4 regions of the Paenibacillus sp. FSL R7-0297 genome follow, and region 2 is predicted to be linked to each of the others. Evidence: riboswitches for the same ligand, from Rfam matches in the RefSeq annotation. Region 2 holds a riboswitch; each other region holds the start of a gene.

The links. A riboswitch is a leader RNA that binds a small molecule or an ion and turns the genes downstream of it on or off. The one in region 2 is predicted to bind cyclic di-AMP.
Positions count from the first base shown of each region.
Region 1: it holds a riboswitch for cyclic di-AMP, as region 2 does, so the genes downstream of both, MKZ24_RS14075 (alpha/beta fold hydrolase) here and MKZ24_RS04520 (3D domain-containing protein) in region 2, are expected to answer to the same signal.
Region 3: it holds a riboswitch for cyclic di-AMP, as region 2 does, so the genes downstream of both, MKZ24_RS01785 (hypothetical protein) here and MKZ24_RS04520 (3D domain-containing protein) in region 2, are expected to answer to the same signal.
Region 4: it holds a riboswitch for cyclic di-AMP, as region 2 does, so the genes downstream of both, MKZ24_RS29125 (hypothetical protein) here and MKZ24_RS04520 (3D domain-containing protein) in region 2, are expected to answer to the same signal.

Region 1 covers NZ_JBBPAQ010000001.1:3,219,453-3,227,234, reverse strand. The annotation lists gene MKZ24_RS14080 (cation:proton antiporter) at 1-875, opposite strand, end outside; gene MKZ24_RS14075 (alpha/beta fold hydrolase) at 984-1,802, opposite strand; cyclic di-AMP (ydaO/yuaA leader) riboswitch at 1,791-1,924, opposite strand; gene mnhG (monovalent cation/H(+) antiporter subunit G) at 1,923-2,282, opposite strand; gene MKZ24_RS14065 (Na(+)/H(+) antiporter subunit F1) at 2,272-2,565, opposite strand; gene MKZ24_RS14060 (Na+/H+ antiporter subunit E) at 2,565-3,047, opposite strand; gene MKZ24_RS14055 (Na+/H+ antiporter subunit D) at 3,053-4,528, opposite strand; gene MKZ24_RS14050 (Na(+)/H(+) antiporter subunit C) at 4,525-4,857, opposite strand; gene MKZ24_RS14045 (Na+/H+ antiporter subunit A) at 4,845-7,697, opposite strand; gene MKZ24_RS14040 (universal stress protein) at 7,743-7,782, opposite strand, start outside.
Region 2 covers NZ_JBBPAQ010000001.1:1,054,025-1,061,806, reverse strand. The annotation lists gene MKZ24_RS04530 (HD domain-containing protein) at 244-1,527, shown strand; gene MKZ24_RS04525 (TatD family hydrolase) at 1,581-2,351, shown strand; cyclic di-AMP (ydaO/yuaA leader) riboswitch at 2,550-2,779, shown strand; gene MKZ24_RS04520 (3D domain-containing protein) at 3,067-4,227, shown strand; gene rnmV (ribonuclease M5) at 4,388-4,939, shown strand; gene rsmA (16S rRNA (adenine(1518)-N(6)/adenine(1519)-N(6))-dimethyltransferase RsmA) at 4,936-5,820, shown strand; gene yabG (sporulation peptidase YabG) at 5,894-6,793, shown strand; gene veg (biofilm formation stimulator Veg) at 7,119-7,394, shown strand; gene MKZ24_RS04495 (small, acid-soluble spore protein, alpha/beta type) at 7,520-7,696, shown strand.
Region 3 covers NZ_JBBPAQ010000001.1:424,004-431,785, forward strand. The annotation lists gene MKZ24_RS01765 (ThuA domain-containing protein) at 1-392, opposite strand, end outside; gene MKZ24_RS01770 (SDR family NAD(P)-dependent oxidoreductase) at 466-1,188, opposite strand; gene ytxJ (bacillithiol system redox-active protein YtxJ) at 1,422-1,748, shown strand; gene MKZ24_RS01780 (glutaredoxin family protein) at 1,745-1,987, shown strand; cyclic di-AMP (ydaO/yuaA leader) riboswitch at 2,687-2,854, shown strand; gene MKZ24_RS01785 (hypothetical protein) at 3,031-3,474, shown strand; gene MKZ24_RS01790 (hypothetical protein) at 3,977-4,165, opposite strand; gene MKZ24_RS01795 (hypothetical protein) at 4,684-4,881, opposite strand; gene MKZ24_RS01800 (hypothetical protein) at 5,139-6,002, opposite strand; gene MKZ24_RS01805 (tetratricopeptide repeat protein) at 6,326-7,782, opposite strand, start outside.
Region 4 covers NZ_JBBPAQ010000001.1:6,696,279-6,704,060, reverse strand. The annotation lists gene MKZ24_RS29140 (hypothetical protein) at 72-257, opposite strand; gene MKZ24_RS29135 (FIST signal transduction protein) at 565-1,596, shown strand; gene MKZ24_RS29130 (methyl-accepting chemotaxis protein) at 1,614-2,729, shown strand; cyclic di-AMP (ydaO/yuaA leader) riboswitch at 2,988-3,176, shown strand; gene MKZ24_RS29125 (hypothetical protein) at 3,334-3,879, shown strand; gene MKZ24_RS29120 (flotillin family protein) at 3,902-5,323, shown strand; gene MKZ24_RS29115 (MATE family efflux transporter) at 5,503-6,888, shown strand; gene MKZ24_RS29110 (endo-1,4-beta-xylanase) at 7,520-7,782, shown strand, end outside.

The DNA of each region.
Region 1 (7,782 bases), 2.2 Mb from region 2:
GAGTTAGCCACCAGGGTGATGACATCCCAAAATGAATTGATATTTACCTTCGTGGTCTCTGACATACCTATCCGCGAACCGTAATTTCCAAAGATCAGCCCGCTTACCGCGACAGCAATAACTCCGGATACATGAAAGTGCTCCGCGATAAAATAGCTTCCAAAAAACAGCAGCATGGAGAATCCGATCTCCAACGGGAAATCATCATAAAGACGAATTAATTGCGAGAACAAATATCCCATTATCGCTCCGATAAGGATACCGCCTAAAGAAAATTTTAGGAACAGCAGAATTCCGCTGCCAACCCCTACCCAGCCCATTTCCATATAAGACAGCAGGTACACCGAAGAGATTTGAAACAGCACTACAGCAATCCCATCATTAAAAAGAGATTCTCCTTCTATAATAGTAACAATATTCTTCGGGACACCCAAAGATTTAAAAATCGAAATCACACTAATGGGGTCTGTCGCACTCATCAGCGCAGCAAAGGTGAAGGAAACAATAAGCGGAAGGCCCAGCCCCCAATACACAGCCAAGCCGATGATGAGAAATGACAACAAGGTTCCTCCAAAAGCCAAAGCCAGCACCGGCTTATGTTGCTCCCGAAGATGGGAGAAAGGAAGCTTTAAGGTGGCATCCCCCAAGAGAATCGGTAAGAATAATGAGATGATGATCGCCTGAAAGACATGCGACTGGGTGATGAAAGCCTCTGCTTCCACCAAAATAGGAATATGCACAAACCCCAGCAGCAGCCCCACCACTACAAGCGCGATGGAATAGGGCTGATTCATTTTTTTGGCAACTGCAATGACTCCCATGGATATGGCAAGCAGAATTAATATCTGAATAAATACATCATCAAACTGATTCATATAACACCCCATATATTGTTTTTTAGAGGAAAGATTTCTTCAGCGAATCAGTATCCACATCTATTCTATTATTAGCAAATCAGCTGGCAATAATCATCTATCTCCCTCCTACTTGCCGGCCGCCGCCCGCTGAAAACTATGCTGTTCCCTAAGATAATCCAGCAATATACGGTTGAAGAGCTGGGGTTGACACAGGTGACTCGGGTACATGGCGTCTTCAAGGATCGCCAGGCGGGCAGACGGATACTTGCCGGCTGTTCTTTTCACCTGCTCCAATGCCCATTCATTCTGATTCCCGGATACAACAAGAACAGGAACCTGCAGCCGTAACGCGAATCCGTAGCTGTCCGTTTGTCTAAGTGCCAGCCGCTGCATAATTAATTCAGTGGTCCGTTCATGCACAAGCTCTTTCCTGAGAATATGATAAGCTGAGAGCCATTTATTGTAGGTGATGCGTAAAGAACGGATAAACATTTCGGCAGGAAGATAATGGGCGGCCCATGCGCAGACCTCGAAGATTCCTTTCACTTTCCCGCCTCTAGCTGTGTATTCTCCCTGGAAATAGCTGTCCACCAATACCATATTAATCACCCGCTCAGGGTACAGATAGGCGAATTTCTGGGCGAGCACAGCACCACTGGAACAAGCTACGATAACAGCCCTCTCTACAGCCAAAGCGTCCAACAACAGCTTCAAATCTTCACATTGTGTGTCTACGATCCGGCTAATCTCCACATCCATTTTCCCCGATTGTCCGTTCCCTCTTAAATCGAATACGACCACTTTCGCACGCTTGCTGAAATAATCCGCTTGCGGGTCAAACAGATGATGGGAGGTCGAATAATCATGAATAAAAACAATGGGCAGACCGCTGCCCGACATCTCGTAATACAGCGACGTTGCGGCATAACCAATGCATCCTCTCATGAACGCTTGCGGGGTTAGCTGCCGGATTCGGGCCCTGAAAGTAGCCCTACTCGTTTATCCGAGATTCACCCCATATAACCTGGTTCCCCCGCTTCCTATAAGGAATTCAGCGATTAAGTATTATTTTGCAGACGTTTCCTGACTTTCTTCCCCCAGGACCTTCAGATCATCCTGTATGCTCCCCTTCCACAAGGGGACTCCGGAACGGTAGGCTGCCCGGCCATTTAAATGGCCTGCCACCGGTGAAGTGATGAATACAAAAACAATCGCCAGCAGCAGCTTGACATTAACCGTTCCGTCTTTAAACCAAAAGTACAGGAAGCCTCCTGTCAGCAAGCACAGTACCCCGAAGGTTGCACTTTTGGTAGCCGCATGTGAACGCAGGTACACATCAGGCAGCCGGACTAAGCCGAAGGCACTTAAACCGCAGAAGACTGCACCAATTACCACAATAATGGAGCTAATCAGTTCACCTGTCATTCGGGTTCCCTCCATCTTCTATAACGGCTCCCCGTTCAATATATCTGGCCAGTGCCGTTGTTCCAATAAACGTAAGAATACCGATAACCAGAATGACTTCTAGAAAATCCTGGGTATCCAGCAGCATACAGAAAACGGTGATCATAGCGAGTATATGAATGCCTATCGTATCGAGTGCGGTAACCCTGTCTGAACGGGTTGGCCCTTTCAGGAGACGGAACAGGCATGCCAGCATCGCCAGCGCCAGAATGATCATGGCCACAGTTAGTATAACTTGGATCATTACCGGGTCACCTCCATAATTGCCTGTTCGAAAGTGCCTCTAATCTGCGTGACCAACAGCTCTGCATCTTTAATATCAATAGCATGAATGTACAGCGTCTTGCCATCCTTCGAAACATCAAGGGTCAGGGTTCCCGGTGTCAGACAGATCAGGCACGATAACAGCGTAACCTCCCAAGCCGAGGTCAAGGCAGTCTCATAAGCAAAGATGCCGGGACGTATAGCCAGCTTCGGACGGATGATATGGCCGATGACCACGAAATTCGAGACCGTAAGTTCACGGGCAAAGATCAGCAGAAGCTTCAGTATAGCCCATATACGTATGAGATAGAATGGCCGGGTCCGGGCCAGGGATTTCGTCAAAATCAGCAATAATATAATACCGAGCACATAGCCTACGATGAAGCTTGAACCAGAGCCATTGTTATTTATCGCCATCCACAGAAAGGCAATCAACAGATTTAACAGGAATTGTAGGGCCATCTTCTCTACTCCTTCATTATGGCTTCAATGTATAGCGCAGGTGAAGCCAATACCTCTCCAGCCTGCGATACATAAGTATACACGGACTCGGCACCAACCCCCATTGCAATCACAAGCAGCAGGAGTCCGGCGGCAACAGCCGATGCAGCCTTCAAGCTCACTTTAGGCAGCTCTTTCACAGGTTCATTTCCCCAGAATGCCAGCCTGAACACCTTCATCAGGGAATACAGCACCAGTAAGCTCGATCCTAGTCCAATTAAGGACAACGTCAGCATTCCCTCAGCCAGAGCTCCGCGGATGATCAGGATTTTGCCGGCAAACCCGCTCAGCGGCGGAATACCTGTCAGGGCAAGCGCAAGAGTAAAGAACATCCAGCCGATGAACGGATACTTTTTAATCATCCCGCCCATACTGCCTAGCCGGTCAGTTCCAGCTGCGGATATAATTATCCCGCCTAGAATAAACATGAGTCCCTTGGCCAGCATATCGTGCAGCAGATAGAAGACCGCCCCATTCAATGAATCTGCTGTCCCAACAGCAAGTCCAAAGGCTACAAACCCAACGCTGATAATGACGTTATAATTCAGAATCCGCGGGATATCCTTATACGCGACTGCCCCCAGGCTACCGAGGATCATGGTAGCAGCAGCCATCCAGGCGATCCAGGCATGGGTGAAGCCGGGATCGTTAACAAACAGCAGCGTGAAGGTGCGGATGATTGCATAGAGTCCAACTTTGGTCAGTAGAGCACCGAATAATGCTCTGACAGCCGGCGGAGGCGCACTGTATGACCCTGGAAGCCAGAAGAACAGGAACAGCCCTGCCTTTAGGGAAAATACAATCAGGAACAAAACAGCAATCACATTAAGCACACCGCCTTGTCCCGCTTCAGCGATACGCTGGGACAGGTGTGCCATGTTGAGTGTTCCTACTGCTGCATAGAGATAAGCTACCGCTGCTACAAACAGTGTCGAGGATACGATATTAATGAGCAGATATTTCGACGTTTCTCTTAGCTGAAGTTTGGTCCCTCCGAGTGAGATGAGCGCATAGGAAGAAATCAGCATAACCTCAAAGAAGACAAACAGGTTGAAAATATCCCCGGTAAGAAACGAGCCGTATACCCCGACCAGCAAAAACTGAAAGAACGTATAGTAATAGAACCGCTCCCGCTTCTCTCCAATGCTGCCGAAAGAATACAACAGAATCGCAAAACTGACGATCGAAGCCATCATAACCAGCAGTACTGCAAACATATCACCTACAAATACAATGCCATACGGAGGAGCCCAGCCCCCCATCTGCAGGGTCTGTATGCCCTCAGAGTGGACACGTGAAACCAGCAGCGCCGCAACCAGAATGTTCAGCAAACCGCTGAGCGCACTAATCACGCGCTGAAGCCGGATCTTCTCTTTGAAAAAAATCAGGATGACAGCCGTAGTCAGCGGAATGAGAATCGGAAGTACCAATAGATTGCTCATTCGTTGTCCTCCTTAATGCTGTCCATTTCATCAGTACCCAGCGTCTGATAAGACCGATACGCGAGTACGAAGTAGAAGGCGGTAACCCCAAAGCTGATTACTATGGAGGTTAGAATCAGTGCCTGCGGCAGCGGATCAACATAAGTATCCGCTTTGCCCAGTACAGGGGCTGCACCCTTTTTGAGCCCGGCCATTGTGAGCAGCAGCAGATGGACACCATGCGTCAGCAGGGAGGTTCCCAGCACAATGCGCAGCAGGCTTTTGGACAGAATCAGGTATACACCGATCGTGAAGAGAATGCCGACCGCCACCGCCATTAGGAGTTCCATTTCTTTTCCCCTCCGATCGATAAAATGATGTTCATCGTCACGCCGACTACAGCCAGGTATACGCCAAGGTCAAACAGGACGGCAGTCGCCAGCTCCGTATCACCAAGCACAGGCAGATGAAAATGGCCGAAAGCATGACTTAGAAAAGGAGCATCAAACAGGAATGAGCCTGACGCTGTTAGAATCGCCAGCAGGAGTCCGGAAGCTGTAAGCAGCCGGTAATTCACAGGGAGCACCTTGCGTACCTGATCCATTCCAAATGCGATTGAAATGAGGATCAGCGCAGCAGAAGTCATCAATGCCCCAATAAAACCTCCACCCGGATGATTATGTCCGGCAAAGAACAAATACAGGGAGAATATCAGAATAATGAGGACAATCCCCTTAGACATCGTCTGCAGAATCACGTCATTGCTGCGCAGCGGTAACGTCCCCTTCTTGGCGGGCTGGAGCGGCGGCAACTCCTCCTCCATTCTCAAATGAATCAGACCATAAATGGCCAGTGAGGCGATGCCAAGCACCATGATTTCAAACAAGGTATCAAACCCGCGGAAATCTACCAGGATGACGTTGACAACATTCTTGCCGCCAGCCAGGTTGTAGCTTTCTTTCAGGAAAAACTCGGAGATAGGTTCAAAAGGACTGGTACCCATAGCCGCCAGAGCGATCAACGTCATTGTAATACCGGCTCCAAGCGCAATGATCAGATTAGGCAGCTTAAAGCGCAGCGGCTCCCTCTGCTTCTTCAGCTTCGGTAAATACCGGAAACAAAGAAGGAACAGAATGACCGATACGGTCTCTATAATCATTTGGGTGAGTGCAAGATCCGGTGCCCGGAAAAGAACGAAAAGCAGCGTCACCATATACCCTACACCACCGGTGAATAGAATCGCGTTGACACGTGACTTGGCAAATGGAACCGCAAAGGCAGCCAGCAGCATTGCTGCTACAACAGCCGTTTCATAAAAAGACAATGAGGCATACTGCTCCATGCCGAAGCTTATGCCTGGCTGCCGCAGCAGAACTGTGAGTAAAGAAATGATGAAAAAGCTGAATATATAGAGCAGGTAATGGCGATTGGAACCTGTCATATAAGCATCGGTCAAACGTCTTGAACCATTCTCGAGCAGTCTTAGCGAGAAGTCATAGATACGGTTCAGCGTATTGCGTCCGCTTGCTTCGCGGTCCAGTACCCGCAGCCGGGTATAGATTCTAAATAACAGCGTACCTGCTGCTATAACGCCGAGGGTCATGAAGATTTCCGGTGTCCAGCCATGCCAGAAATGAATAGATACCTCAAAGGCTTCTTCCGGTGCGAGTAATCCCGTATGGATGGAAGACATTGCCGGTTCAATCAGCGTAGCAGAGACCAGGTCAGGGAAGAAAGCAAACACTACAGCAAGTGAAATTAGAATCACCGGTGACAGCAAGAGACCCAGTGGAGCTTCATGCGGAACTTTATCCAGTTTGTCTTCCCTCAGCTTGCCGCGGAAGGTCTTGAAGACAAAGATCATGCTATATACAAAGGTAAACACACTGGCAATCCAGGCAATTACCGGAAAGAGCTGCATCCAGTATCCTGAGCTCAGGATGTCAAACTCCCGGATATTGAGCACAGAGGTGAAGAACATTTCTTTACTGAGGAATCCGCTGAATGGCGGCAATCCAGCCATGGAGAACGCCCCGATCAATGCGACAGAGAAGGTGACCGGCATGAGAGACATGAGCCCTCCAAGCTTGCGCAGATCGCGGGTACCCGTCTCGTGGTCAATAATGCCCACAACCATAAACAGACTGCCTTTAAATACAGCATGATTAATGAGATGAAAGAGCGCTGCTGTAGTAGCCATCGTGTAGAAAACCGCATTCCCCGTACCGCTAAAGAAGGCTGCCGCCGACCCGAGTCCCAGCAAAGACATGATCAAGCCGAGTTGGCTGATCGTGGAGTACGCCAGTAAGGCCTTGAGATCCGTTTGCCGGATGGCTTTGAACGACCCATAGATTAGAGTTACTAGCCCTGTGACAGAAACGAGCCAGAACCACTCGGATTGTCCGGCATATAGAGGGGTGAGCCGTGCTACCAGATAGATCCCCGCCTTAACCATGGTAGCCGAGTGAAGATACGCACTGACCGGAGTCGGCGCTTCCATGGCATCAGGCAGCCAGATATGGAACGGAAACTGGGCGGATTTCGTAAAGGCACCCAGGAGAATAAGCAGCATGGACGGGATAAACATGGCACTTTCTGTCAAGGCTCCTGCCTGTGCAACAATCTCGCGGATACTATAAGTGCCGGTCATTACATAGAGCAGATTAAATCCGGCAAGCATCGCCAGACCGCCAAACACAGTAATCAGCATGGACTTCATTGCCCCATAAGAGGATCTTTCCCGGCGGTGCCAGAAGGCAATAAGCAGGAACGAAGAAACACTCGTCAATTCCCAGAATCCGTACAGCACCATCAGATTATCTGACAGGACAACGCCCAGCATTGCTCCCATAAACATGAGCAGGTACATATAAAACTGGCGGATTCCCTCCATCAGCTTATCAAGATAATAAATGGAATAGAGCACAACCAGGGCACCCATTCCGGTGATCAGCAGAACAAAGAGCAAGCTGAGTCCGTCCAGCACCAGAGATATATTTACCCCAAAGGACGGCATCCAGGTGATATTGTTTACAATAGGCTCTCCAGCCCGAATGGCTGGAATTCTCGTCAGGAAATAAATGAAGAGAGCCGCGGGAAGGGGCAGAGCGATCCAGCCCAGGTGAAACCGTTTATTTCGCTTCATCAGCAGCAGAAGCGCAGCCAGCAAAAACGGAAGCAGGATAATCATATGCAGCAAGGCTTAATCCCCCTTTCTAGTTTTGGTATAATCCGCTTAACGGGGCTTAACCCATTCGTTCTGAACAATTCTCAAA
Region 2 (7,782 bases):
ATGATATTTATAATACCAACCATTCCCAAAACAGTCAACCTTTTTTGAGGCGAATTTTAAGGAAACTTTAAAGGAAACATTCATACCGCCATTGATTAGGCATATATCCCAAAAAGAACCTCGAAAATATTTGTCGATTTGTAAGTTGTTAGATTGTCATAATTCGACAAAGTACGACAATATTTATTATTATAACTGTAATTTCATCCTATTTCTATGGATATTTTCAAAGGAGTTGATCTCATGAAGCAACCGTTGACAGAAGAGAAGGTATTTAAGGATCCGGTTCATAACTACATTCACGTCCAGGACACCATTATCTGGCGACTGATTAACACCAAGGAGTTCCAGCGTCTGCGGCGCATCCGCCAGCTTGGCACCTCTTATCTGACTTTCCATGGAGCAGAACACAGCCGGTTTTCCCATTCGCTTGGTGTTTATGAAATTACCCGGCGGATTATATCGCAGTTTGAAAGAAGCGGATATAAGGATTGGATGCCTGAGGAGAGTCTGCTTACCCTGTGTGCGGCACTGCTGCATGATCTGGGACATGGTCCGTTTTCCCATTCTATAGAAGAAGCTTTTGAGATGGATCATGAGGACTGGACCTGCCGGATCATTCTGGAGGATACGGAAATTACCGCTATTCTGCGTGATGTAGCTGAGGATTTCCCTAATAAAGTAGCCTCCGTGATCTCCAAAACGTATGAGCATGAAATTGTTGTCAATTTGGTGTCGGGGCCGCTGGATGCAGACCGGATGGATTACCTTTTGCGTGATGCCTATTATACAGGGGTGAATTACGGAACCATTGACATTGACCGTATTCTGCGGATGCTGCGCCCCTATGACGGCCGGGTAGTTGTTAAAGAATCCGGCATGCATGCGATTGAGGATTACCTGATGTCACGTTATCAGATGTACTGGCAGGTCTATTTCCATCCGGTAACACGCAGCTCGGAGATTATTCTGCGCCAGATTCTCCGCAGAGCCAAGGAGCTGGTGCAGGAGGATTATGGTTTCCGGTTCATGATTGAGCCGCTCAGTGATTTGTTCCGCGGGGATGTAACAGTGCAGCAGTACCTGCTGCTGGACGAGGCTTTGATGCAGACAGCCTTCATGCAGTGGACGCTGGAGAAAGATGAAATTTTAAGCGACTTGTGCAGCCGTTTTATTCATCGTAAACTGTATAAATATGTGGAGATGGAGCATCTGGATACAGAGACGATTGACGAAATCCGCCGCAGCTTTGCGGGTGCTGGACTGCGAGCGGATTATGATCTGGAAATCGATTTTCCGACAGACCTTCCTTATGATGTATTTCGTCCGGGGGATGCTTTTGACAGTAAACAGATTCTGCTTCTGGACCGTCATGATAAGCTGCGGGAGATCTCTGAGGTATCAGATATTGTACGCTCGATCAGCGGGATTCACCGAGGCAGATACCATCTCTATTTCCCGCAGGACAGGCTGCAGAAAGCCCTTCCACGGCTGCCGTCCTCCATTGCAGATATTTTTGCAAAATAACCTAAAATACTTGTAATTCTTCATAGAAATCAAGGCGGAAAGGATGTAATATAATGCAGTTATTCGACACACATACCCATCTGGATGCTCCGCAATTCGACGAGGACCGCGAGGAGGTAATCGCCCGGGCACTGGAGTCCGGAGTCAGTAAAATGATCAATATTGGCTTCAACCGGGAGACGATACCGACAACGATGGAGCTCGCAGAGAAATATGATTATATTTATGCAGCGGTGGGCTGGCATCCCCAGGATGCATTCAGTATGAAGGAGGGCGACCTCGAATGGATCGCTTCGCTTTGCAGCCATCCCAAGGTAGTGGCCATCGGCGAAATCGGACTTGACTATTATTGGGACACCTCTCCTAAGGATGTACAGCATGAGGTATTCCGCAAGCAAATCGGCCTGGCGCGTGAACTGAAGATGCCCATCTGTATCCATAACCGCGATGCCCACGAGGATGTAATCCGGATTCTGCGGGAGGAAAAAGCGGGTGAGGTTGGAGGGGTGATGCATTCGTTCTCCGGCAGCTGGGAAAGCGCCAAAATGTGTCTGGATCTCGGCTTCCATTTGTCCTTCGGGGGACCGATTACGTTTAAGAATGCCAGGGTGCCCAAAGAGGTGCTCGCCCAGACTCCGCTGGACCGGCTACTGATCGAAACGGACTCCCCATATTTGACTCCGCACCCCTTCCGCGGCAAGCGGAATGAGACCGCACACGTAAGACTTGTAGCGGAGGCAGCTGCGGCAATAAAAGGGATTGATTTACAGGAATTGGCTGAAATTACGTATGCGAACGCACTGGAACGATTTGGGATTGTCTGAAAACGGGAGAAAAAGCGGTGAAAAATGAAGTATAGCCGATATATTAAACTTTTATAGTCCAAAAACGGCTGAATATTACAATATTTTAATCATTTTTTTACGTAAACGTGGTTGAATCGTCCTTTACAACATGCATCAAAACAGGATATCATCTTTTCAGTGCAGTGAGCTGTTGTTACTGTGACAGTCACTATTTCATGGATCGTCTCGCTGAGTCTCCGTATGGAGAACGGGGGAACCAATAAATGCCCTGCCGCATGCCCGTACATAGAGTACAACACAGAATTGCCGCAGAATTTATTTGATTTCTTCACGTGGTCTTTGGGGTGAATTTGAGGGCAACCGCCGTGAGCGGGTGACCTGAGATAGGGCGTCTCTCTTATGCCCGAACCCGACAGCTAACCCCGTAAGCGCAAGTAAGAGAGGAAACCTCGTGCATAAACATTCCCGCGTATTCGACACCGGAGAAGCCACGAAAGAGTCCTCTGTGAACTCTTTTTTGGGCTTTTTTTGTTATGAATAATGCGGATGTTCCCGGCATACTGTTATACAACAGATATCCGGAGTAGCTATGCCGAGCAGGCGATCCATGAGCAGGAAACGCTGGAGCAATGCGGGCGTATCCTGTTGCAATCTCAAACCTAGTTTCGTCAGAAATGATGCAGTCACCATGATATAACTTGGACGACGGGGCTATGTAAGGAGGATGGAGAGAGTGGGCGTATTCCAACCAGAGGTATCCCATGATTCGCAATCATCCAGCAGGTCTTTCGCATTACGGCTGAAGCAAGTGAATCCTCGCGTACTTTCACTTGCAGGTGTGATATCAATTGTTATCGCACTGTTAATTCTGCTGTACGTACACGGTCAGAGCAATAAAGAAATAATTTTAGTTATAGACGGACAGGTGCAGACACTGGAAACGCGGGAAACGCTGCTCAGTGATGTGCTGGCAAAGGAACAAATTTCGCTGCAGCCGTATGATAAGCTATCTATTGGCCTTAGTGATGAAATACAAGACGGCGACCGTGTCGTAATCACCCGTGCGCAGAAGCTTTTGCTTACTGCAGACGGTGCAACCAAGACCCTATACACCACCGAGGATTCGCTCGGAGATGCCATTACCAAGCTGGGTTACAGCCTGGAGGGCAATGATAAGATTTTCCCTTCGCTTGATACCGCAGTCACACCCGACATGGAAGTCAAGATTGTCCGTATTACCAAGCAGACCGTACAGCGGACAGTAAACTTGCCTTTTAAGGTCATCAAAACCGCAGACCCCTCTCTGTATAAGGGAGACGTAAGAGTTGCACAGGCAGGCAAGCCGGGCGCGATCATCCAGCATATCGAGAAGATATATCAGGATGGGGAGCTAGTCTCCATGAATATGGTCGGCAAGGAAGTTCAGACGGTAACCAAAGACAAGGTTATTGCCGTCGGCACCAAAGCGGTTCCGAAGCCTGTTGTAGCTGCTGCAACTACATCCAAAGCAACAACAACCTCCAAATTATCCAAAGTCAGCGCGAAGAGCAACAACGTCACGAGCAAGGCAGGCGTAGATTTTGAATACAAAAAAATGATCAAAAACGTATCTATGACGGCGTATTCCTCGGAAGAACCGGGAATTGGAACACGTACCGCCTCCGGCACACGCGTAACGGAAGGCCGCACTATTGCAGTGGATCCGAATGTAATACCAATTGGCTGGTGGGTGTACATTGAGGGATTAGGGTTTCGCCGAGCAGAGGATACCGGCGGTGCCATCAAAGGCAACAAGGTGGATGTTTACTACGATTCACTAAGCCATGCCCGTAATTTCGGCCGGAAGTCGCGGACCATCTATGTGATTGGACCTGTGAAGCCGGAGCTTAACTAAGCGCCAAGTCTTTTGCAAATTAGCGGTTTATAAGATATAGTGGGGGTAGCACTTACGGAATTTAGAGAGCTACCGCTCATCACTTATACATTCTTTAGCCAAAAAGAAGAGGAGCGAATCCTCTTCTTTTTGCGTTTTAGAGTAGGGGAGTAAATTATTTATGATTAAAGAATTAATTGTCGTCGAAGGTAAAAGCGATACCGTAGCCGTTAAGCGGGCCGTAGAAGCGGATACGATTGAAACAGGCGGATCCGCAGTGGACCGTAAGGTCATTGCGAAGATTACATTAGCCATGGAGCGCAGAGGGGTTATCATCCTCACGGATCCCGATCATGCCGGAGAACGGATTCGTAAAATTGTCTCCTCCAAGGTGCCCGGATGCAAGCATGCGTTCATTCCGGAGAAGGACGCTACCCGCAAAGGGGATATAGGTGTGGAGAATGCTTCGCCTGAGGCCATCCGCCATGCGCTGGAGCATGTTCACACGTCTTTTGAGGGGGCGCCGGCTGTAATCGGGCTGGATGATCTTATGGCCGCAGGCATGATGGTACACGCACAGGCAGCAGAGCGAAGAATGCAGCTTGGCAATCTGCTCGGTATCGGTTATTGCAACGGCAAGCAGCTGTACAAGCGTCTGGCGATGTTCGGTATTACACGCGAAGAGTTCGCGCGCGCGCTCGCCCAAATTGATCAGGGAGGCATTACTTCATGAGCGAAACTCTGAATATCTCATCACCAACCAGAACCAAAGCAATAATACAGCGGTACGGGTTTTCGTTCAAAAAAAGCCTGGGCCAGAACTTCTTGATCGACCAGAATATTCTGGACAAAATTGTCGATGCTGCAGGCCTGGATACTGCCGCAGGCGCACTGGAGATTGGCCCGGGTATCGGAGCCCTGACGGAAAGGCTGGCGATGACAGCGGGAGCAGTCACAGCGGTGGAGATTGACCGCAGACTGATTCCGATCCTCAGGGATGTCCTCTCACCCTATCCCCATGTAAAGATCCGCAATGATGATGTACTGAAGGTCAATATGCAGGAGCTGTTTGCCGAGGATTTCGCCGGTGTGGACCGGGTCAGTGTAGTGGCCAACCTCCCGTATTATGTAACGACCCCTATTCTCATGAAGCTGCTGGAAGAGAAGGTGCCGCTTGATAACATCGTCGTTATGATCCAGAAGGAAGTTGCAGAACGTATGGCGGCTTCTCCGGGCGGTAAAGAGTACGGAAGCCTCAGCATTGCCGTCCAGTATTACAGCGAGCCTGAACTGGTCTGCATGGTACCCCGCACGGTGTTTATTCCGCAGCCGAATGTGGAGTCAGCCGTCATCCGGCTGAAGGTCAGAGAGCGCCCGCCGGTTGAAGTAGCTGATGAGAAGCATTTCTTTGATGTCGTCCAGGCATCCTTCACCCAGCGGCGCAAGACAATTGCCAATAACCTGAAGGCCCGCTTCTTCCCTGAAGAAGGACGTGAACGTCTGGAGGCTCTGCTGGCGGAAGCAGGGATTGAGCCCTCCCGCCGTGGTGAGACGCTTAGCCTGGAGGAATATGCGCGTCTCAGTGCTGTCCTGCTGGAAGCAGGAATTGCTTAATCAATAGAAAACGCGCTGTGTGATGAACCATCCGGGACCTTTGCCCATAACATGGGGTAGAGGTGGTGTTGAAATGAATTTAGGAGACTTGGTCGTTCGTAAATCTTATGGCGGCGATGTGACCTTCCGGGTGGATAATATATTTCAGAATCGGGCCGTCATCAAGGGGACTGAATTCCGTCTGCTGGCGGATTCTCCGCTTGACGATTTGGTGCAGGTGCCGCCTACCCGGATTACCGAGCGGGGGCAGCAGGCACAGATCAAAGCTATAGAATCCCTAAGCTGGCTGCGCAAGAACCGCCAGGAGCAGAGCCAGCGCAGCGGAGAGAGTGTGTCCGGGACATGGACCCAATCTCCGAAGGAAGCTGCTTATTTTGAAGTGCCGGGTAAGGTGCTCCATCTGGACGGCGACGCGCTTTACCTGAAGAAAAGCCTGAGTCTGTATGAGCAGTTGCGCATACCCGCCGAAGGGCATCACATTCATGAGTCCAAAATGGCGGAGACCTTATACCGGCTGCTGCCCCGTGTGCGCCCGGATATTGTGGTGATTACCGGTCATGACGGAGTACTTAAGCAACAGCAGGCTTATGATCTCTACAGCTTGAGCAGTTACAAAAATTCACAGAATTTTGTTGCGGCCATCCAGGTGGCCCGGGAGTATGAGCGGAATTTCGATGCTCTGACGATTGTTGCAGGGGCCTGCCAATCGCATTTCGAGGCGCTGCTGGGCACAGGGGCGAATTTTGCCAGCTCACCGGGAAGAATACTCATTCATGCCCTGGACCCCGTCTATATTGCGGCCAAGGCTTCGTTCACTTCGATCCGCGATACGGTCAATTTGAGCGATGTATTGAACCATACCATTAGCGGCAACCAGGGAATGGGCGGAATTGAGACCCGCGGGAGCTTCCGTATCGGGATGCCCCGGCTGCAAAATCTTGCTACCCTGAAGGTGGCGCCTTCGGTGATGTAGTGGCAGATATAGAGAAGGAAGGATAAGCGATCCGGCTTATCCTTCCTTTTTTCGTGGAAATATAAGAATTTATATGTTTCACACGATAACTTATCCTTCTATTTCTCGCTGAAACAACACCGTCCCTTAAAAGGACGGCAAAGCCGTTTCTACTTGGCAGATTTGCGTTCAGCATTACCGCTAACAAGGAGCTTAAGCCGGGACTTCGTGATGCTAAAAAAATTCCGTTGACAACTTTTTTGGCATCATCTATAATTGTTTATTTGATTTGACAATGATTGTGAAAAGTTGTATAATGGACAAGGAAAGAGGTGGTCGTCAGGCAATGGCTAATAACGCGCTGTTGGAAATCAAACGCAGTCTCGAAGCTCACGTCGGTCATAAGATCACGTTGCGGGCTAACGGTGGTCGTCGCAAAACCGTTGAACGTACCGGTGTCCTGGAAGAAACGTACCCTTCTGTATTTATTGTCAAACTGGATCAGGAGCAGCAAACCTTTAAGCGAGTCTCCTATAGCTATGCCGATATACTTACTGAATCTGTGGAAATCACAGTTACCGAAGACGATGGGCAGATGCGGATTATGTATATTAAAGCTTAGCGTCACGGACAGTCTCCCTGCAGGGGGGCTGTTTTTTGTTTTTCCGCTGCATGACCTGTGTCCCTTGGCCGCATACTACATAAGCAGTAGCTCATCATCCAATAGCATAAAGGGAGGAATCCGTAATGAGCCGCAGAAGACGGGGCATGATGTCGGAGGAACTGAAGACAGAGCTGGCCAAGGAGCTTGGATTTTATGAAACGGTAGAGCAGGAAGGCTGGGGCGGGATCCGGGCAGTTGATGCCGGGAACATGGTCAAGAGAGCCATTCAGCTTGCTGAACAGGCAGCACGGAAATCGTAACGCCGTAAGCTGGGGTCTGCAGTTGTAACCTGGGTATCGCCTGCCGGCGGTACCTTTTTCCAAATACAGGGGTCCGTAGAAGCTTG
Region 3 (7,782 bases), 630 kb from region 2:
TGCATAATCGGATGCTCCCGGTTGGGAATCGTCATATGAAGCGCGGTATAGTCCGGATGATGGGTGAAATGGGCGCCCAGCATTACGCCGAGCTCCTGATTGCGCTGCAGGGAGATTCCGTTGTGCACTACGAGCAGCCCCCCGCCGCCAGCCACATAAGACAGCAGGGCACCGCTCTGCGCAGCGGATAATTTCTCATCAGAGAATTCAGTATAGGAGACCACCAGCTTGCAGTCCGACAATTGTTCCTTGTTCATCAGCCCGTAATCCTCAGTCGAAGCCACCTGAAATTCCGGTTCCAGCAGTTGCTCAATCTCGCGGTCAACTCCGTCGAACGGATGGTACTTAACCTCGGTATAGCTGCCAAACGCAAGTGCTTTGAAGGAAGTCATTGCATTCACACCTCTCTTGTTACAAAGTTAATCTATAATTTATTAGTCCATTATTTCATATATAGCGCTGCTGTTACCAGGGCCAGTGATTGCCGTCCAGATCGATGTAAACCGGTTCCTCGCCCAGATACTTCTTATGCTCCTGAACAATATTCATGATCTTATAGGCCGACTCCTCGGGAGTTGTCACCGCTTTCAAATCCTTCTCTCCGTATATGCAAGACTGCAGCCACCCGGGATGGAAGACCATGACCTGTCCGCCCAGCATACGCAGATGGTTGTGCATCAGCGAGGACTGCATATTCAGCGCCGCCTTCGACATGCAATAGCCGTACATATTAATCCTTTTATTCCGGCTGATACTGCCGGCCTCTGAGGAGATGTTAATAATCAGACGCTGTTTGCTCTGCAGCAGCAATCCCATGAGCGCATTGCTCACTCTGAGCGCACCGAGTGTGTTCACATTATAGAGCTGCGCCATGGCCTCATCATCCATATCCACGAGTATTGTTGCTTTGTCTGCGCGGTGGATAATACCGGCATTGTTGATAATAATATCGATATGGCCCGTACTGCCGGCAATACTCCGTGCTGCTTCCTTCACACTCTCTGCGCTGCCGATATCAAGAGGGACCAGCATCAGCATGTCCTGGTATTGCGCTTGCAAAACTCCCAAAGCCTCCGATTCTGCTAAATACTGGCCAGCAAAAACTGTGTACTTATTCTCCAGAAGAAAGCGTACCATGTAAAACCCGAGCCCGCGGTCAGCACCGGTAACAAAAGCGACCCTTTTCATGAATTGCACACCCCTCATACCTGCTTATTTATGCGCAGAGCGTTACTGCATCTCTCACACATTAGCATGGCATTTAGCCTTTAACAACATCCCCCAAGGGAGGGGGGGATAAGCCTGCTGAACATTCTTTTGCTTTAATTTTGAACTATGTTACAATCAAGAATAATAGTTGTTAACAACACAATTGTTGACAAGATGCTTTCAAAATTCTATTCCAGAAAGGTGATCCTCTGATGTCTATTCAACAAATCCATACACTGGATGAACTGCAACAATACGTAGGGCAACCCGGCAAAAAATTGCTCTTCAAGCACAGCACCACCTGCCCGATCAGCGCCAAAGCAAATGAGGAGTTCCAGGCCTATACACAGAATTCCGACACGCCTGCCGCCATTGTACATGTTATCGAAGACCGTCCGGTTTCCAATCAGATTGCCGAGGATTTCGGGATTAAGCATGAATCGCCGCAGATTTTCCTGCTGGAGGATGGTGAGGTCCGCTGGAACACTTCCCACTGGAAAATCACCCGTGGCGCCATCAAGGAAGCTGTGGAGCAATGAGCCAGAACGTAATCATCTATTCCACATCCGGCTGCAGCGACTGCAATCAGGTGAAGCAGCTGCTTGAGAGCAAGGGCATTCCCTTCGAAGTCAGAGATGTGATGACCAGTACTGTCTATCAGGAAGAAGTCGAGAAGCTGGGCTTCATGGGTGTTCCAGTCACCGTATCCGGAGACCGGGCTGTCAAGGGCTTCAATCTTCCTGAGCTTCAGGAGCTTATTGAAGCAGCTGGTCGTTAATAAGCTTACCCGTATGCAAAAGGGTGCCGCCCTCCCAGCAGGGCCGGCACCTTTTTAGGGTTCAAAATTATTCTGCCGGGAAAAAACTCCGTCATAGCTTCACTCCGTTTCCACACCGCCGGGCGAAGGCATCCACCGATGACGGTTCCAGCAGATCCAGCGCCTCTTTATTGACAGTCTGCCCTTACAGAATCAAATGATAATCCCTGGAGTATGGTCCAAGTCAAGCATTCGGAAAGCGGGAATTAGGCCCTCCGGGATGTATCGTTTGCAGGGCTAGAACGGAAGCATTTTCGTAAAATCAGACTCTAATTCAGGGACAATTTGTAAACCGCCATAATTACCCTAATAACACAATCACGAATCTATTTGCCTGACGGGTAACGCATACAATAACATTTATCTCCCGTTATCTCCCGATTACTCACTAATACACCATTTTTCAAAAATCCATTATCGACGGTATTTCCGTCTAACGCATTAATATTTCCGGAGTTCCCCTGCCACTGCCTCCCAAAAATAAAAAACGGCGATTGAGCGAGATAAACGGATGATAACCGGCCACATATATGGTTTTAGTCTCCAATATTCCTTGCGAAGCAGCAATTTATTGCAAATCCGGCGCAGAAGCACTCTTTTCCATTTTTACAAAGACAATCCTAAAAGGGTATGATTCGTGTTGAAAGTTAACAGCGATAATGTGAATGCACGCTGAATTTCCGCCAAGCGGAAAACGGGGGAACCATCAGGCCGCAGGCCTACTTGGGGTGAATCCGAAGGAGACTTCAATTGCGCAGTCTCAAAAGGTAGGGCGACTCTCACCGTCCGAATCCGACAGCTAACCCCGTAAGCGTAAAGAGAGAGATCTTGATCCGCCACGATTTTGCCCCAGGCTTCTTACGCCTGTAACAAAACCGCAGCAGAGGTCCTCCTCTGTCTGCGGTTTTTTGCGCACTTATTCCGGCGGATCAGCATTTCGGCAAACCAATCAGCTATATATCCAAACAATAAAATCGCCCACATTCAGGAAGGAACGTGTCCACATGCCAGACCCATTATCGACCAAGGCAGCTGCCGCTGCCGGATTCACCGGCTATATTGAGCAATACAGCGGAACCGTATATGCACTTAGCTGTCTTCTGCTGGAGAAGGGCACCCGCGCCGATCAAGCCACAACTGCCACATTCGCGGCACTCTTTGAGCCTTGGCTAAAGGGTAGCATCCAATCGGACTTCTCCCTTGCCGCCTACAGGGAATGCATCCGGCAATGCTCGCTGGTTGCTCAAGACCGCGGCCGCTGCTCTTCTGCCTTGCTCACCTGGGAGGATCAGATTGCCAGCGCCTTATGGTACGGCATCCAGCTGCCGCTGCCCGAGATCAGCCTCATCCTGCAGCGAAGCGTTCCTGAGCTGAAAGCGCAGCTCAGAGAGATTCGCGAACATATGGCTGCTGCGCGGCCAGCTGTCCCGCGTCCGTCGGCGGGATAGGGAAAGCTGCTGGGGCCTGCACCAATAGACTCAGGCAGGCTGCTGCGATCTATGCGGACTGTAGATCCGTTATTTCGTCCGGTCAGGCCATTCAGCGATCCATGCGGACTCAGAGGACCTTAACTAACCCGTTTCGCCTCATTTTGAGCTCCATCGAACAATATAAGCGCTCCTGAGTCCGCAACGAGCAAAAAAGCAGGCTTTTTCACAAAATAAGGTCCTCTCAGTCCGCGTAGCACTACGTATGGGAGAATTCCGCTGACGGCAAGCTAATAAGTTCTCATTCCCTTAAGGCTCCAGGTTACGCTCACTGAAGCTCCCAACTTATACACATGCACGCCTTTGGCAATGTACATTTGCCTGACAATAACGAAAAGCCGCAGCTTCCGCCACGGCTCTCTATTTGCTCTCGTGCCAGCGCTTAAAACACTAACACTTGTATTGAATTCACTAACCAACCCATACCCTGTTCTTGCCTATGCTGTCTGCTCCATTCCAGAAATCAGCGCTTGCCCTTGCCGCCCTTAGCGAACCGCCAAAAAGCCATGCAGCATCCGAGCAGCCCGACGCCCAGCAAGATGGTCTGCAGTGCTCCCAGCCAGGTTGATTTGTCCGACGGGATCAGACTGCTGATAATGATCAGCAGGATGGAGACCGCGACCAGCACGGGGGTTTGTCTACTTTTTTTCACGAAAAATCACCACTCCTAATTACTAATATTACTAAGGTACACTATCTGCGGGGTTTTAACCAGTTTGGGGGGGGTTGTGATCACTCTATAGAACAGCATTATTCATAAGCCCAATCCGGTTGATTCGCTAAATCACTTACATGCAACTAATTAATAACATCCTATCCCCCGCTTCACATAAGTCTATCTGTTTAGATACGAGGATTAACAATAACATTGCAAATCAGTTTTATCGTGGATATAATATGTCTGTAATAACTATTTAGTGAAATTAAAGGAGACCGGGCTATGACGGAGTTTTGGGAAACAAGCTTCATAGAAAAACAAACGAGACCTGATGCGCCTCGGATAGATTCCGGTACCGCATCGCCTGCCTTGCCTGCTCCAGCAGTTCGGGCACTTGGCTGAGTGCTCCGGCCTGACCGGAGACCATAATCGTTACATTCAGCTTGAGGATTCCGCCCAGCGACGAGATCAGCTCCTGAGCGAAAGCAAGCAGCCTTGCCTATATCCACAAATTATTTCATGCTCTTAAATCCCTTATTCTTAAGGAACATCGAGACGGCCAGCGCCAATACGATGATCCCGCCCCCTGTCATGAATCCCTTAAAATATATACGCACTTCAGATCCGTTAGACGGGGTTATCAGACTTAGCATAATGAGCATCAGACCCGAGAATACCATCATCACGAATTCCTGTTTCTTTTTATCCATTCTAAACACTCCCCAAAAGGTAAGTAGTACTTTGTTTATCTTTGGACTGTGAGCAGCCATTATAGATCGGACAAAAAGACGCCGAAAAGGATGCTTTTTTAATACCCAAATCAGACTATCGACAACTTGAAATCAGATAAGGCGTGTTTTTATCATGTATAAATCAGATTTATTCAGAAGGCATTATTCTATGCTTAAAATAAGCATCTTACACCATTAAATCAATATGTTAGACATCTTAATTCATTTTCAATCCACTAACTAAAAACTGCGACGAATTGGCTCATAGATAAAACCTTTGTTTTAATTTCAAATGCATCATATAAGAACTTAATTTTTTTCAATGTTTTTTTATCTTCAGAAATAAAATATTCTGCACCCATACCCCAGAATGCATGATTCTCATCTCGAAGAATGTTATCTAATGTATTTTTTTCAGTAATGCCTTCTTTAAACAAAGGGTGAAAGTCTAGCAGCATGTAGCCATTGCTGAGCAACAATCCAATAGGTAACGGTTCCTTTGAATTCATTTTAGACCATTGAATAACAGCATCCTTCCATCCTGCTTTCAATTTTTCTATATCAGAAACATCTAATAAATCAAGAATAGGCGACATATATTTAAGCAGGTAACTATACTCCATATTATTCCGATCTGTGCTTTCTTTAACAAATTCCATTACCCTATCACGTAGATTTTTGTATGAATCTACAGATGAAAAAAAATTAGTGAGTAATTGGTTTAGAGTGTTCTTCTCATTGTTATCTGCTTGTTTAAGTATTTCTTGTTTAAATAATCTGACTGGTGATATCTTTGAAAGTATTATGCGGCTTAACTCTTCGCTCCAACCAATCACCCAACCGTCAGTAATTTTCTCGAGAAACTCCAAATCTCCTTGAACTTCCATTTCATATTCAGGTTTAAATCGGTTTATTCTATCATTAATATGCGCGAGGCTAAAAGGGAGCCTATATTTTTTTTTACTTATTTTACGAACAATCTCTCCGAACTCCATATCTAAAGCTAGCTTGTTTGCTCTCGGATTTTTTATATACTTGACTACATTCCAGTCTATATAGACATAGGGTGAATGCAAGTCAATTTCTTGGTTAATTTCCATTATATACACCGACCTTAACTATAATTTCCTCATACTGCGATATATTTTTTTGTATTTCAACACTAATTGGTCAATTCGTTAAAATAGTCAACTATATAGATTGAACTTGTGATTTCACTATTTAGGGATGGGCCGTGACTCCAGAGAATGTTTGGACTTCCGGCCGCTGTTATCTACAGATTTCTTTTATTCGTACCGCTGTTCGCGGTGGAAATCCGCAGACAAAGGCGGACGCTTCCGCTCCTACAGTTCCAAAATCCCCTTACACCACTTTTCCCTTTTTGTATATTTTCAAGTTCAATCTACATAGAAGTTGAAGTTAATTATTTTTCTGGAGTTCCAGATAAGTTTCCTATAGCTGTTTCAATTGAATTTCTAAACTTATCACTTGTACAGAATTTTAACGCTTCTTGATAAATCGCTAGTGCATTAGTTTGATCACCAAGTGCAGTTAATACTTGAGCTTTGTGATTAAGAAAAGTAGTTCTGAACCGTTCTTCAGATTTTTTAATTATATCAATTGCAGTATTAATCTCTAATAGAGCATTACCTAAATCAGATAGATCATATAATGACAGAGAGTATCGATGGTGCCAAAAGCTATTGTCTCTATCTTTAATTGGTACCTCTTCTAATTTACTTATTGCAAGTGAAGGTAACGCTAATAATTGGTACAACTCGCAAATCTGGGTCTTTTGAAAGCTATTTGTTTTGAACATTTTTTCAAAGAATATTTTTGATGATTCAAACGCACTTTGGCCTTTCTCAGAATTCAAACCTTCGACTTGCCTATAACATTTGCCAAGCTCCTTGTATAATTGGCCTGATAAAAACAACATATAATCAGTAGATGACTCTTCAGAAGGTTCTGGTATCATCTCCATAATCTTAATAAATCTTGTCGGATCATGGTAAGATATTGTCTTGCCAATCTCAGTGATAACTTGATACGGTTGCGTGAATCCCCAAATAGAAGACATAGATATCGCTTCTTCAAAAAGAGTTCCGTTAAATAAATATTCGTCAATAACTTCTTTAAACTCAGTTTTTTTAAGTTCATTAAAAGCCGCAAGTACAATGGATATACTTACCTGCTGACGATTTTCATCAAAGGATTTAAAGATGTCTATTAAATGTTCTTTTGCTTCTTCAGTCTTTGTAGTATAAGTTATTTTTAACAATTGCAATTTACTATGAAATGGTTTGGGGACATTTTCAATTACTTGACGAAAATATTCCTCTGCTTTATCAGTATCTTTGACAAAAACATAAAACTTTCCTCTATGGTGCATTAGTTCATATTTAACTTCATTACTCAACCCTTTAATTCCCATCAATTGTTCTAGGAAAGGTAACTGTTCTTCAGCAAATTTAATACCTTCATCAGTACTTCTCCATTTTCTAAGCCTATGAATATATTCAATGCAATCAATAAAAGCTAATATTTGAAAGTAATCCTCTTGATTGAAATTGTATTCTGAACCAAGAAACTTGTGAATATTGATTTTTTCAAGTGTTTCTACTAGAGCTTCTAATTCTAAATGTTCAAGTGAAACATAAATTAAGGCAAACTCATCCGGATATTTTTTGGTCATATTAATTAATTTTTCTTTATGAAGATGCAATGTTCTAAAATAAAAGTAATCTTTTTTTATTAAATGCTCTTTAAAAAAAGCAATAAACTGTGATTCAAAATAATCCGAATAATCTATATGACTAGCTTTTAGAGAAATGCATTGATATATTAAATCATGGACTTTTAATCCATTTATTCCATTGT
Region 4 (7,782 bases), 5.6 Mb from region 2:
ATTGTTAGAGATAGAATCGAATCGAGAAGTGAGGGTACTACACTAATCGGCTTAATCAGGTGTAATCCGGCTTAATCCTCAAGCAGCGCCAGCTCGTCTTCGAGTTTGGCAATCTGCTCGCGGATGGCCTTTGCCCGCGCTTCGTCTTGCGCCTTTACTGCCACAGCCAATTCTTCTGCAGCTAATTCGATCTGGTATTCCAGATAGGTGTAGTCCGATGCGGCAGCAGGGTGACTGGAACGCTGTGAATAAGTCATGGCCTCACACTTCCTTTCTGTTATTAATGTGATGCCCGGCTCTGAGCATCGTATCCATCGTATCCATCGCATCCATCGCATCTACAGTATGTTCATGATACAGCCTTTCTGTAAGCCGCTCAACCTTAGTCACCCGTGACAGCCGTATTTTTGCGCCCGAAATAAGGCTTTGGCGAGGGGATTGCGACATTATTCACAGACAGTAGGCCCGGTTCTGGTTTTACCATAAGAAGTATTGAAAATTAAAGCTTAATTTTTCAGTAACGTTTGCAGGGGGAACTCCCGCGGAGGAAGGTTGATATACATAATGAAAGCTTTATCTTTTAACACATTGGGCGAAGCCAAGCGGCATCTGGAACAACTGGATAGCAGCAGAGGCTTGGTGCTGTTCGCTTCCGCTGCGGCAGTCAGCGAATTGTCCCGGCATGCACCCTCCCGGGCGGTATTGTGCTCAACCAAAGGCGAATATACCCCGCAGGGCTACCGCAGCGGCGTAGTCACTGGGTTCGAATACGAATCAGGGATAGCCGATATTGTGGAGATCCTGCATCCGCCCGTGCTTAGAGGCAATGTGCTAAGTGCCTCATATCACAAAGTACAAGGCAACTCTAATGCCTTTCTGCTGCTGCTATGTGACGGTACAGGCGCGATGGAGGAGACGATCCTCTCCTCGCTATTTTTCATTGCCCCGGAGTTCAAGATTATTGGGGGAAGTGCAGCGGATGATGAGCATGGAGAGACTTATATTTACATAGGAAGCCGCCGGGTGCAGAACCTGGGGATTTTCTTCAATATGCCGGGTCGTACTGCACTGGTTAAAGAAAATATTTATGTTCCCACCGGGACAACGCTGCTGGTGACAGAAGCCGATGTGTTCGGCAGAACGGTGTATTCCTTCAACGGACGTCCTGCTGCGGAAGAATACGCGCGCGTGCTTGGTGTCCCGGAGGCGGAGCTGGCAGAGCATTTCCTGAGCAGCCCGCTGGGCAAAAGATACGAAGACGATCTGATCATCGCCTCACCGATGACCATTAATCCGGATGGCTCTGTCACATTTTACAGCCAGGTTATGTCTAGTACTTATGTAGAGGTGCTGAGTGCAGCAGATCCGCTTGCTGTGCTGGGGGAGACGCTGGGCGGGAGCCCGTACAAGCCTTCCTTTGTGCTTAACATTAACTGTACGCTGCGGGACCAGCTCTTCATCCGGGACGGTCTGTGGGCGGATTTTGACAGGACTATGCTCGGATTCTGCGGCAACACTACAGGTTTCATCAGCTACGGAGAGCAATATTATAAAAAGCATGCCAACCAGACCATGATTCTGCTGCTGGTTGAATAAGGGAGAGTAGATTGATTATGCAGTGGATAACCAGATTACGCACTTCATGGGGCAAAAGCATCTCTGCCGGAGCTGTTCAAAGTCATAATACATTAGCCGTTCTTGAAAAAACGGACAGCTCCGGACAATCAGCCGGGACGCTAAAGACAGCTGGAGCAGCGGCTAATGCTACTGAGCCTCCAGAGAATACTGGCAGGACAGCTGCCGCTAACGACGCTTCAGCCACTGAATCCTATGGGATGCACGCCTATACCCTGGCCGGACAGATCCGCCGCGAAACTGACGAGATTCTTAAGGAAGAGGCCCAGCTGGTAGAGGAGTTTGCGGCTTTACGGGCGGGCAGCGGTGAGCTGATCAGCCAGATCTGCGGGACCCAGCAGCTTCTGGAGCATCTGAAGACCAACAGCGGACAGACCGAAGATCTCATCAATGAAATGTATGGCAGCCTCTCTTTTTCCTCCAATAAAATTGAATTCGCCAAAGAGGCCAATATCCAGATCTCGGCGGAAATGCAGAAGGCTTCGGCGGTATTTACTGAATTTGTCAGCTTGAATGAGGACCTGCGGGGGCATTTCCGGAGCATCGAGCAGCTGGCAAAGATCATTACGGATATTGCTGAGCAGACGAATCTGTTGTCGCTGAATGCAGCGATCGAGGCGGCGCGGGCCGGAGAGCACGGACGGGGCTTCTCGGTGGTTGCCACAGAAATCCGCAAGCTGGCCGACAGCACGCGCAGTCATGTGAAGGAGATCATGGGCTCCCTTTCGGGGATGACCCAGGTGATGGAGCAGCTTCACAGCAAGTCCGGTGACGGGACAACGGCGATGACAGAGACGAATGCGAAGATCAGCCAGTCCACGGTATACATGAACGAGATCGTGGAAGCGGAGGAAGAGGTATTCCAGCATCTGGAGAAGATTCAGGAATCGCAGGAGAGCAGCATGGAGGATGTGGAGCAGATCAATGGCGATCTGCTGCGTATTCTGGAGAAATCGGGACAGGATGCAGGGCAGTTCCAGAAGATGGTGCTTACCGTCCAGCAAAAAGCCGACCACTATCAGCAGCTGCTTAATCATTTGCATCAGATAGAGCAGCTGCAGCAGCTGGATGAAGCACAGAAGACTGGCGTATAAGCAGAAGCGAGTATCCGATAAAAAAGACTACACCCGGCAGAGGGAATGCAGGTGGTCAGCCTCTTTGCTATGTAACAGCACTGCTCCAGAGAAACGGAGCAAAAAGGAGTAAATCATCGGCCGCTTAAGAGCGAAAGCAAAGTATACGCCTTCATTCGTGCAGGAACGGCATTTTTGGCTTCTTTTGTCAACCGCAGCGTTTTACATTAAATGGCTGCAGGCGTAAGATTCAAATCAACAACCGAATGAAATTTAACTGTTCTCAAATGGCTGAATTCCAGTAATGGGAACGGGGGAACCAACGGTGATTACGGCTTAGGCTCAGATAGCGGCCGCACACCTGGGGTGAATCCTTGCTGCATGCTGTATAACGGTGCTCCGGCAAGGTAGGGCAATCTCGCTGCCCGAATCCGTCAGCTAACCCCGTAAGCCTCGAAGAGAGAGGATGAGCGCCATGATCGATTAACCGACCACGGAGAGCCCTGCTGCTGCTGTGGTCTTTTTGCTGTGCAGGCAGCAGGGGGAGACGGTCTGAATTAAGACGGATAATTCATATAACAACGGGAAAAGTTTATTTATATTGTGATCAGAACTGCCTAAGGAGGTGATCGTTATCTTAACTACATTTATCGTGTGCTTCTGGGTCGGACTGCTCCTGCTCCTCAGCGGCGGACTTCATGGGCATGGCCTGGCGGGTCATCTGCATGCGGGGGGCGGTGACGCCGGGGGGCCGGGCTTTGTGCCTATACTCCCGCTGATGGTGTTTGTCACAGTCTGGGGCGGCGCTGGTTATATGCTTAGCCGCTTCAGCGGAATGAGCGTGCTTGCAGTAGTGCTGATCTGCACCATGATAGCCTTGCTGACAGGGTGTCTGATGTATGCAGTGCTGGCCCGGGTGATGACCCGGTATGACAGCAGCATGAATGAATTGGATTATGAGCAGGCAGGGCAGCTTGGATACGTCAGTGTACCTGCAGCGGATGGGGCAGCCGGGGAAATGAAATATGTGCTGCACGGAACGATGCGCTCCATTGGAGTGCGGGCAGCAATCGGCCAGCAGCTCGTGAAGGGCGACAGGGTGATTATTTTGAAGGTGGATAAGGGAATGGCGGAAGTAACCCTCTTCGAGAGGGAATTCGGAGAATTATAAATGACGGGGAGTGTCGGACCAAATGGTTATTCTTTATTTAATCTCGGGCATTGTTGTTGTTATTCTGCTGGCTTTGTTCAGTATCGTGACCGCTTATAAAAAAGTCCCGCCCAATCAGGCGATGATTGTATACGGTCTCGGCGGTAAAAGAGTGGTGCAGGGCGGCGGGACGTTCGTCATCCCGGGCTTCCAGAACAATAAGACCATCTCGATGATGCTGATGAGCTTCGATGTCATTCCAGCGCAGGCGATGTTCTCCCGGCAGGGCATCAAGCTCAACCTGGAGGCGGTCGCCCAGATAAAAATCAAAAGCGATCCCACCGCTATTCTGACGGCCAGTGAGCAGTTCATCGACCGGCCCGAAGAAGACCGCGAGACAATTATCCTGCATTCGGTGGAGGGCCACCTGCGCGGCTTAATCGGGCAATTGACGGTGGAATCCATCCTCAAGACGCCTGATGAAATCAACAGCAAGATGAGGGAGACCTGCTCGGAGGACCTCGACAAGATGGGGCTTGAGGTCGTCAGCTTCACCATCAAAAAAATTACGGATGACAAAGGGTACATCGACAATATGGGGGTTCCGGAAATTGAGCGCATCCGCCGCGATGCCAGCATTGCCAAGGCGGAAGCGGAACGCGATATTCAGATCAAGCAGGCCGAGGCGGAGAAGGAATCCTCCATTGCCAAAGCCAATGCACATCAGGCCACCATTGAAGCGGGAACCGCCGCCCGCGCGAAGGAGTCCCTGTACGAGAAGGAACTGAACATTAAGCAGGCGGATTTCAAGCTGGAGACAGAAGTGAAGAAGGCTCAGGCGGATCTTGCGTATGAATTGCAGCAGAACAAAATTAAGCAATCGCTCGTTACCGAACAGGTCAAAATCACGCAGATGGAAGCGGAGGCCAACCGGACAGTCAGGGAAATCGAAGTCGAGCTGAGACAGCGGGAGCTGGAGGCAACGGTGATCAAGCCTGCCCAGGCGGAGAACCAGGCTACGATCATGAGAGCCGAAGCCGCCAAGCAGCGGCAGATTCTTGAGGCGGAAGCCGAGGCAGCGACAACCACCAAGCGCGGACTGGCCACGGCAGAAGCTGAGCTGGCGAAAGGGAGAGCGAATGCGGAGATTGTCCAGCTGGCCGGAGCGGCGGAAGCGGGAGCCCTGGAGAAGAAAGCCGAAGCGTACAAACAGTTCACACAAGCTGCGCTTACCGTGGAATTCCTGAAAATACTGCCGGAGCTGGCTGAGAAAATTGCTTCCCCGCTCGCCAAGGTGGATAAGATTACAGTGATTTCCCAGGATGGAGCTACCTCAGGCGTGAACAAAATTACCGGCGATATTGCCAAAATAATGGCCCAGGTTCCTGAGTTGACCCAGACGCTTACCGGTATGAATGTGACCGAAGCGCTCAGCGGACTGCTTGGCCGGGATAAAGAGCAGTAATTCATATACAGCAGCAATAAAGCCGCCGTTCTTTCGTTAATGGAGAATTGCGGATTTATTGCTTTTTTGTATTCCGGGTTTCTCTCACTGGTTACAGACGTGAAGTTAGATTTGTAGTAAACTGGAAGGAATGTACAGTCTGCCCGCAATTATTCTACAGAAAAGAATGTGATATGTTTATGCAGCTTCAGGCTCGACTGCCGGCCAAAAAATGGCTGGAGAAGTATCTTTCCGGGGAAGGGATGGATTACCGGCAAATTATAGCTTTATTTATTCCGATCCTGATTGACCAGGCTTTCATCATCGGGCTAAATCTGGTAAACACTGCGATGATCAGCTCATCCGGCATGGCGGCGGTCAGTGCGGTGAATATGGTAGATTCACTGAATATTTTCCTGATCAACGTGTTCGTTGCCATTGCTACCGGCGGGACAGTGGTCGTTGCGCAGTACAAAGGCAGCGGCAACGACCGGATGGTATCCCAGGCTACGGCGGGTTCGGTCACCTCGGTATCGCTGATCGCCGTGGGAATCGGAATTCTGCTTATGGGCTTCCACACGCCGATACTGAACCTGCTGTTCGGAACAGCTTCCGCCGATGTGCTGGATAATGCCCGGATCTACATGATCGGCAGCAGTATTTCTTATCTGGGGATCGCGGTGGTTCAGGCTGTGTGCGGTGCGCTGCGTGGCGTCGGCAGGACGCGGGCTTCGCTGATGCTGTCGCTGATCATGAATCTGTTATACGTACTCCTGAACGTAGTCTTCATTAACCTGCTGCATATGGGTGTGCTGGGGATGACACTGGCGGTCAACATCGCGCGGTATGCGGGCATGATCTTTGCCCTGGTGTACCTGTTCAAGATTGACACGGTACTGCGTGTGCGGGTCCGCGACCTGTTCCATGTTCCGCTCTCCATGCTGCGCAGAATTATGTTCATCGGTGTTCCATTTGCAGCAGAGCAGATGTTCTTCAATGGCGGCAAGCTGCTGACCCAGATATTTATTGTTAGTATGGGCACCTATGCTATTGCGACCAATGCTATTGCCGGCTCGCTGGCGATGGTGTTTCAGATTCCGGCCAGTGCGTTGTCGCTGACGATCGTAACGGTGGTCGGCCAAAGCATCGGACGGGGGGATGTGGCAGATGCCAGAAAATTCATCAAGTCCTTCCTCTGGATCGGTTCAGCCTCGTATGCCTTGGTCGCCCTGATCCTGATGCCGCTGTTCCATCCGCTAGTGTCGATCTTCTCTCCGCCTCCTGAGATCATTGACGACTTGTTTATAGTCCTGCTGGTGAATGCCATTGCCCAGATTCCGCTGTGGGCGGTCAGCTTCATTCTGCCGTCCGCGCTGCGGGCAGCGGGGGATTCCCGCTTCACCTCTATTACCTCCATGCTGTCGATGTGGCTGTTCCGGGTTATATTCGGTTACATACTCGGGATCGTCCTCGGCTACGGTGTGCTGGGGGTCTGGCTGGCGATGAACTGCGAGTGGGCGGTCCGCGGAGCTGTTTTTCTATGGCGCTTCAGAGGCGAGAAATGGTTTGCGCACAAGCTGATATGATAGCTGCTGGTGATAAGGCTGTCCCCTGGCGTATCTCCCATATATGAAACAGACAACAGAGCAGTGCTGCTCCCGGTACCAGGCAGCGCTGCTTTGTGTTTTTCGCATAGTGTACAGACTCCCTGCAGGTGGTGTAATGAAGGCTGCACGATACGATGCCGAGCTACGTTAGGCGGTCCAAGTGTTCTCCGGTAGGAGCGGCTTCTTCAGGCAAGCAAGTGGATAAACGTATCTTAATTCGTCAACTTCTAAGCAATGTGCTGAAGCAAGTGGAAAAACAGCATCTAACATGGTTGGTTTTCACTACTTTGAATGGTATGGAATGATTTAAGTGCTGTTTATCCAACTGCTGTTGATTAAGCAGAGGACATTCGCCTATCAGCAAGTGTAGTAAATCCAACTGCTATTAATCCGGTCTCTATAGCATCCGACTTATAACGTGATAGATCGGTCCTTCTTAGTTGTGACACTCCAGGAAATGAACTATAAAAAGCACGGTACAATCTTTAGTTTCGGGTAAGACGCGGTTTTGGCATTGTGCTACGATTTGGGTTGAGAAGGGGGCAGCTTTCATACAACTGTAAGCGCTTAACTCAAAAGAAATCCAAATTCATACAGAGGAGTGCAATGCATGAAGCGAATAATCAAGCAAGTCTCTCTCGTATTACTGGCGGCCGTCCTGCTTCTTCCGGCAGGCGGGTATATTCCCGCTGCTCAGGCAGCAGAGGCCCCGGCCATGGTTTATCACGAAACCTTTGGGGGCGGCATAGGCAAGGCTGTCCAATCCGGAGGCGCCAGCCTTAGTGCAGTCACGGGAGTTCCTTTTGACGGAAATGCCGATGGGGCAGCGTTATACGTAAGCAACCGGGTAAATAACTGGGATGCGGTCGATTT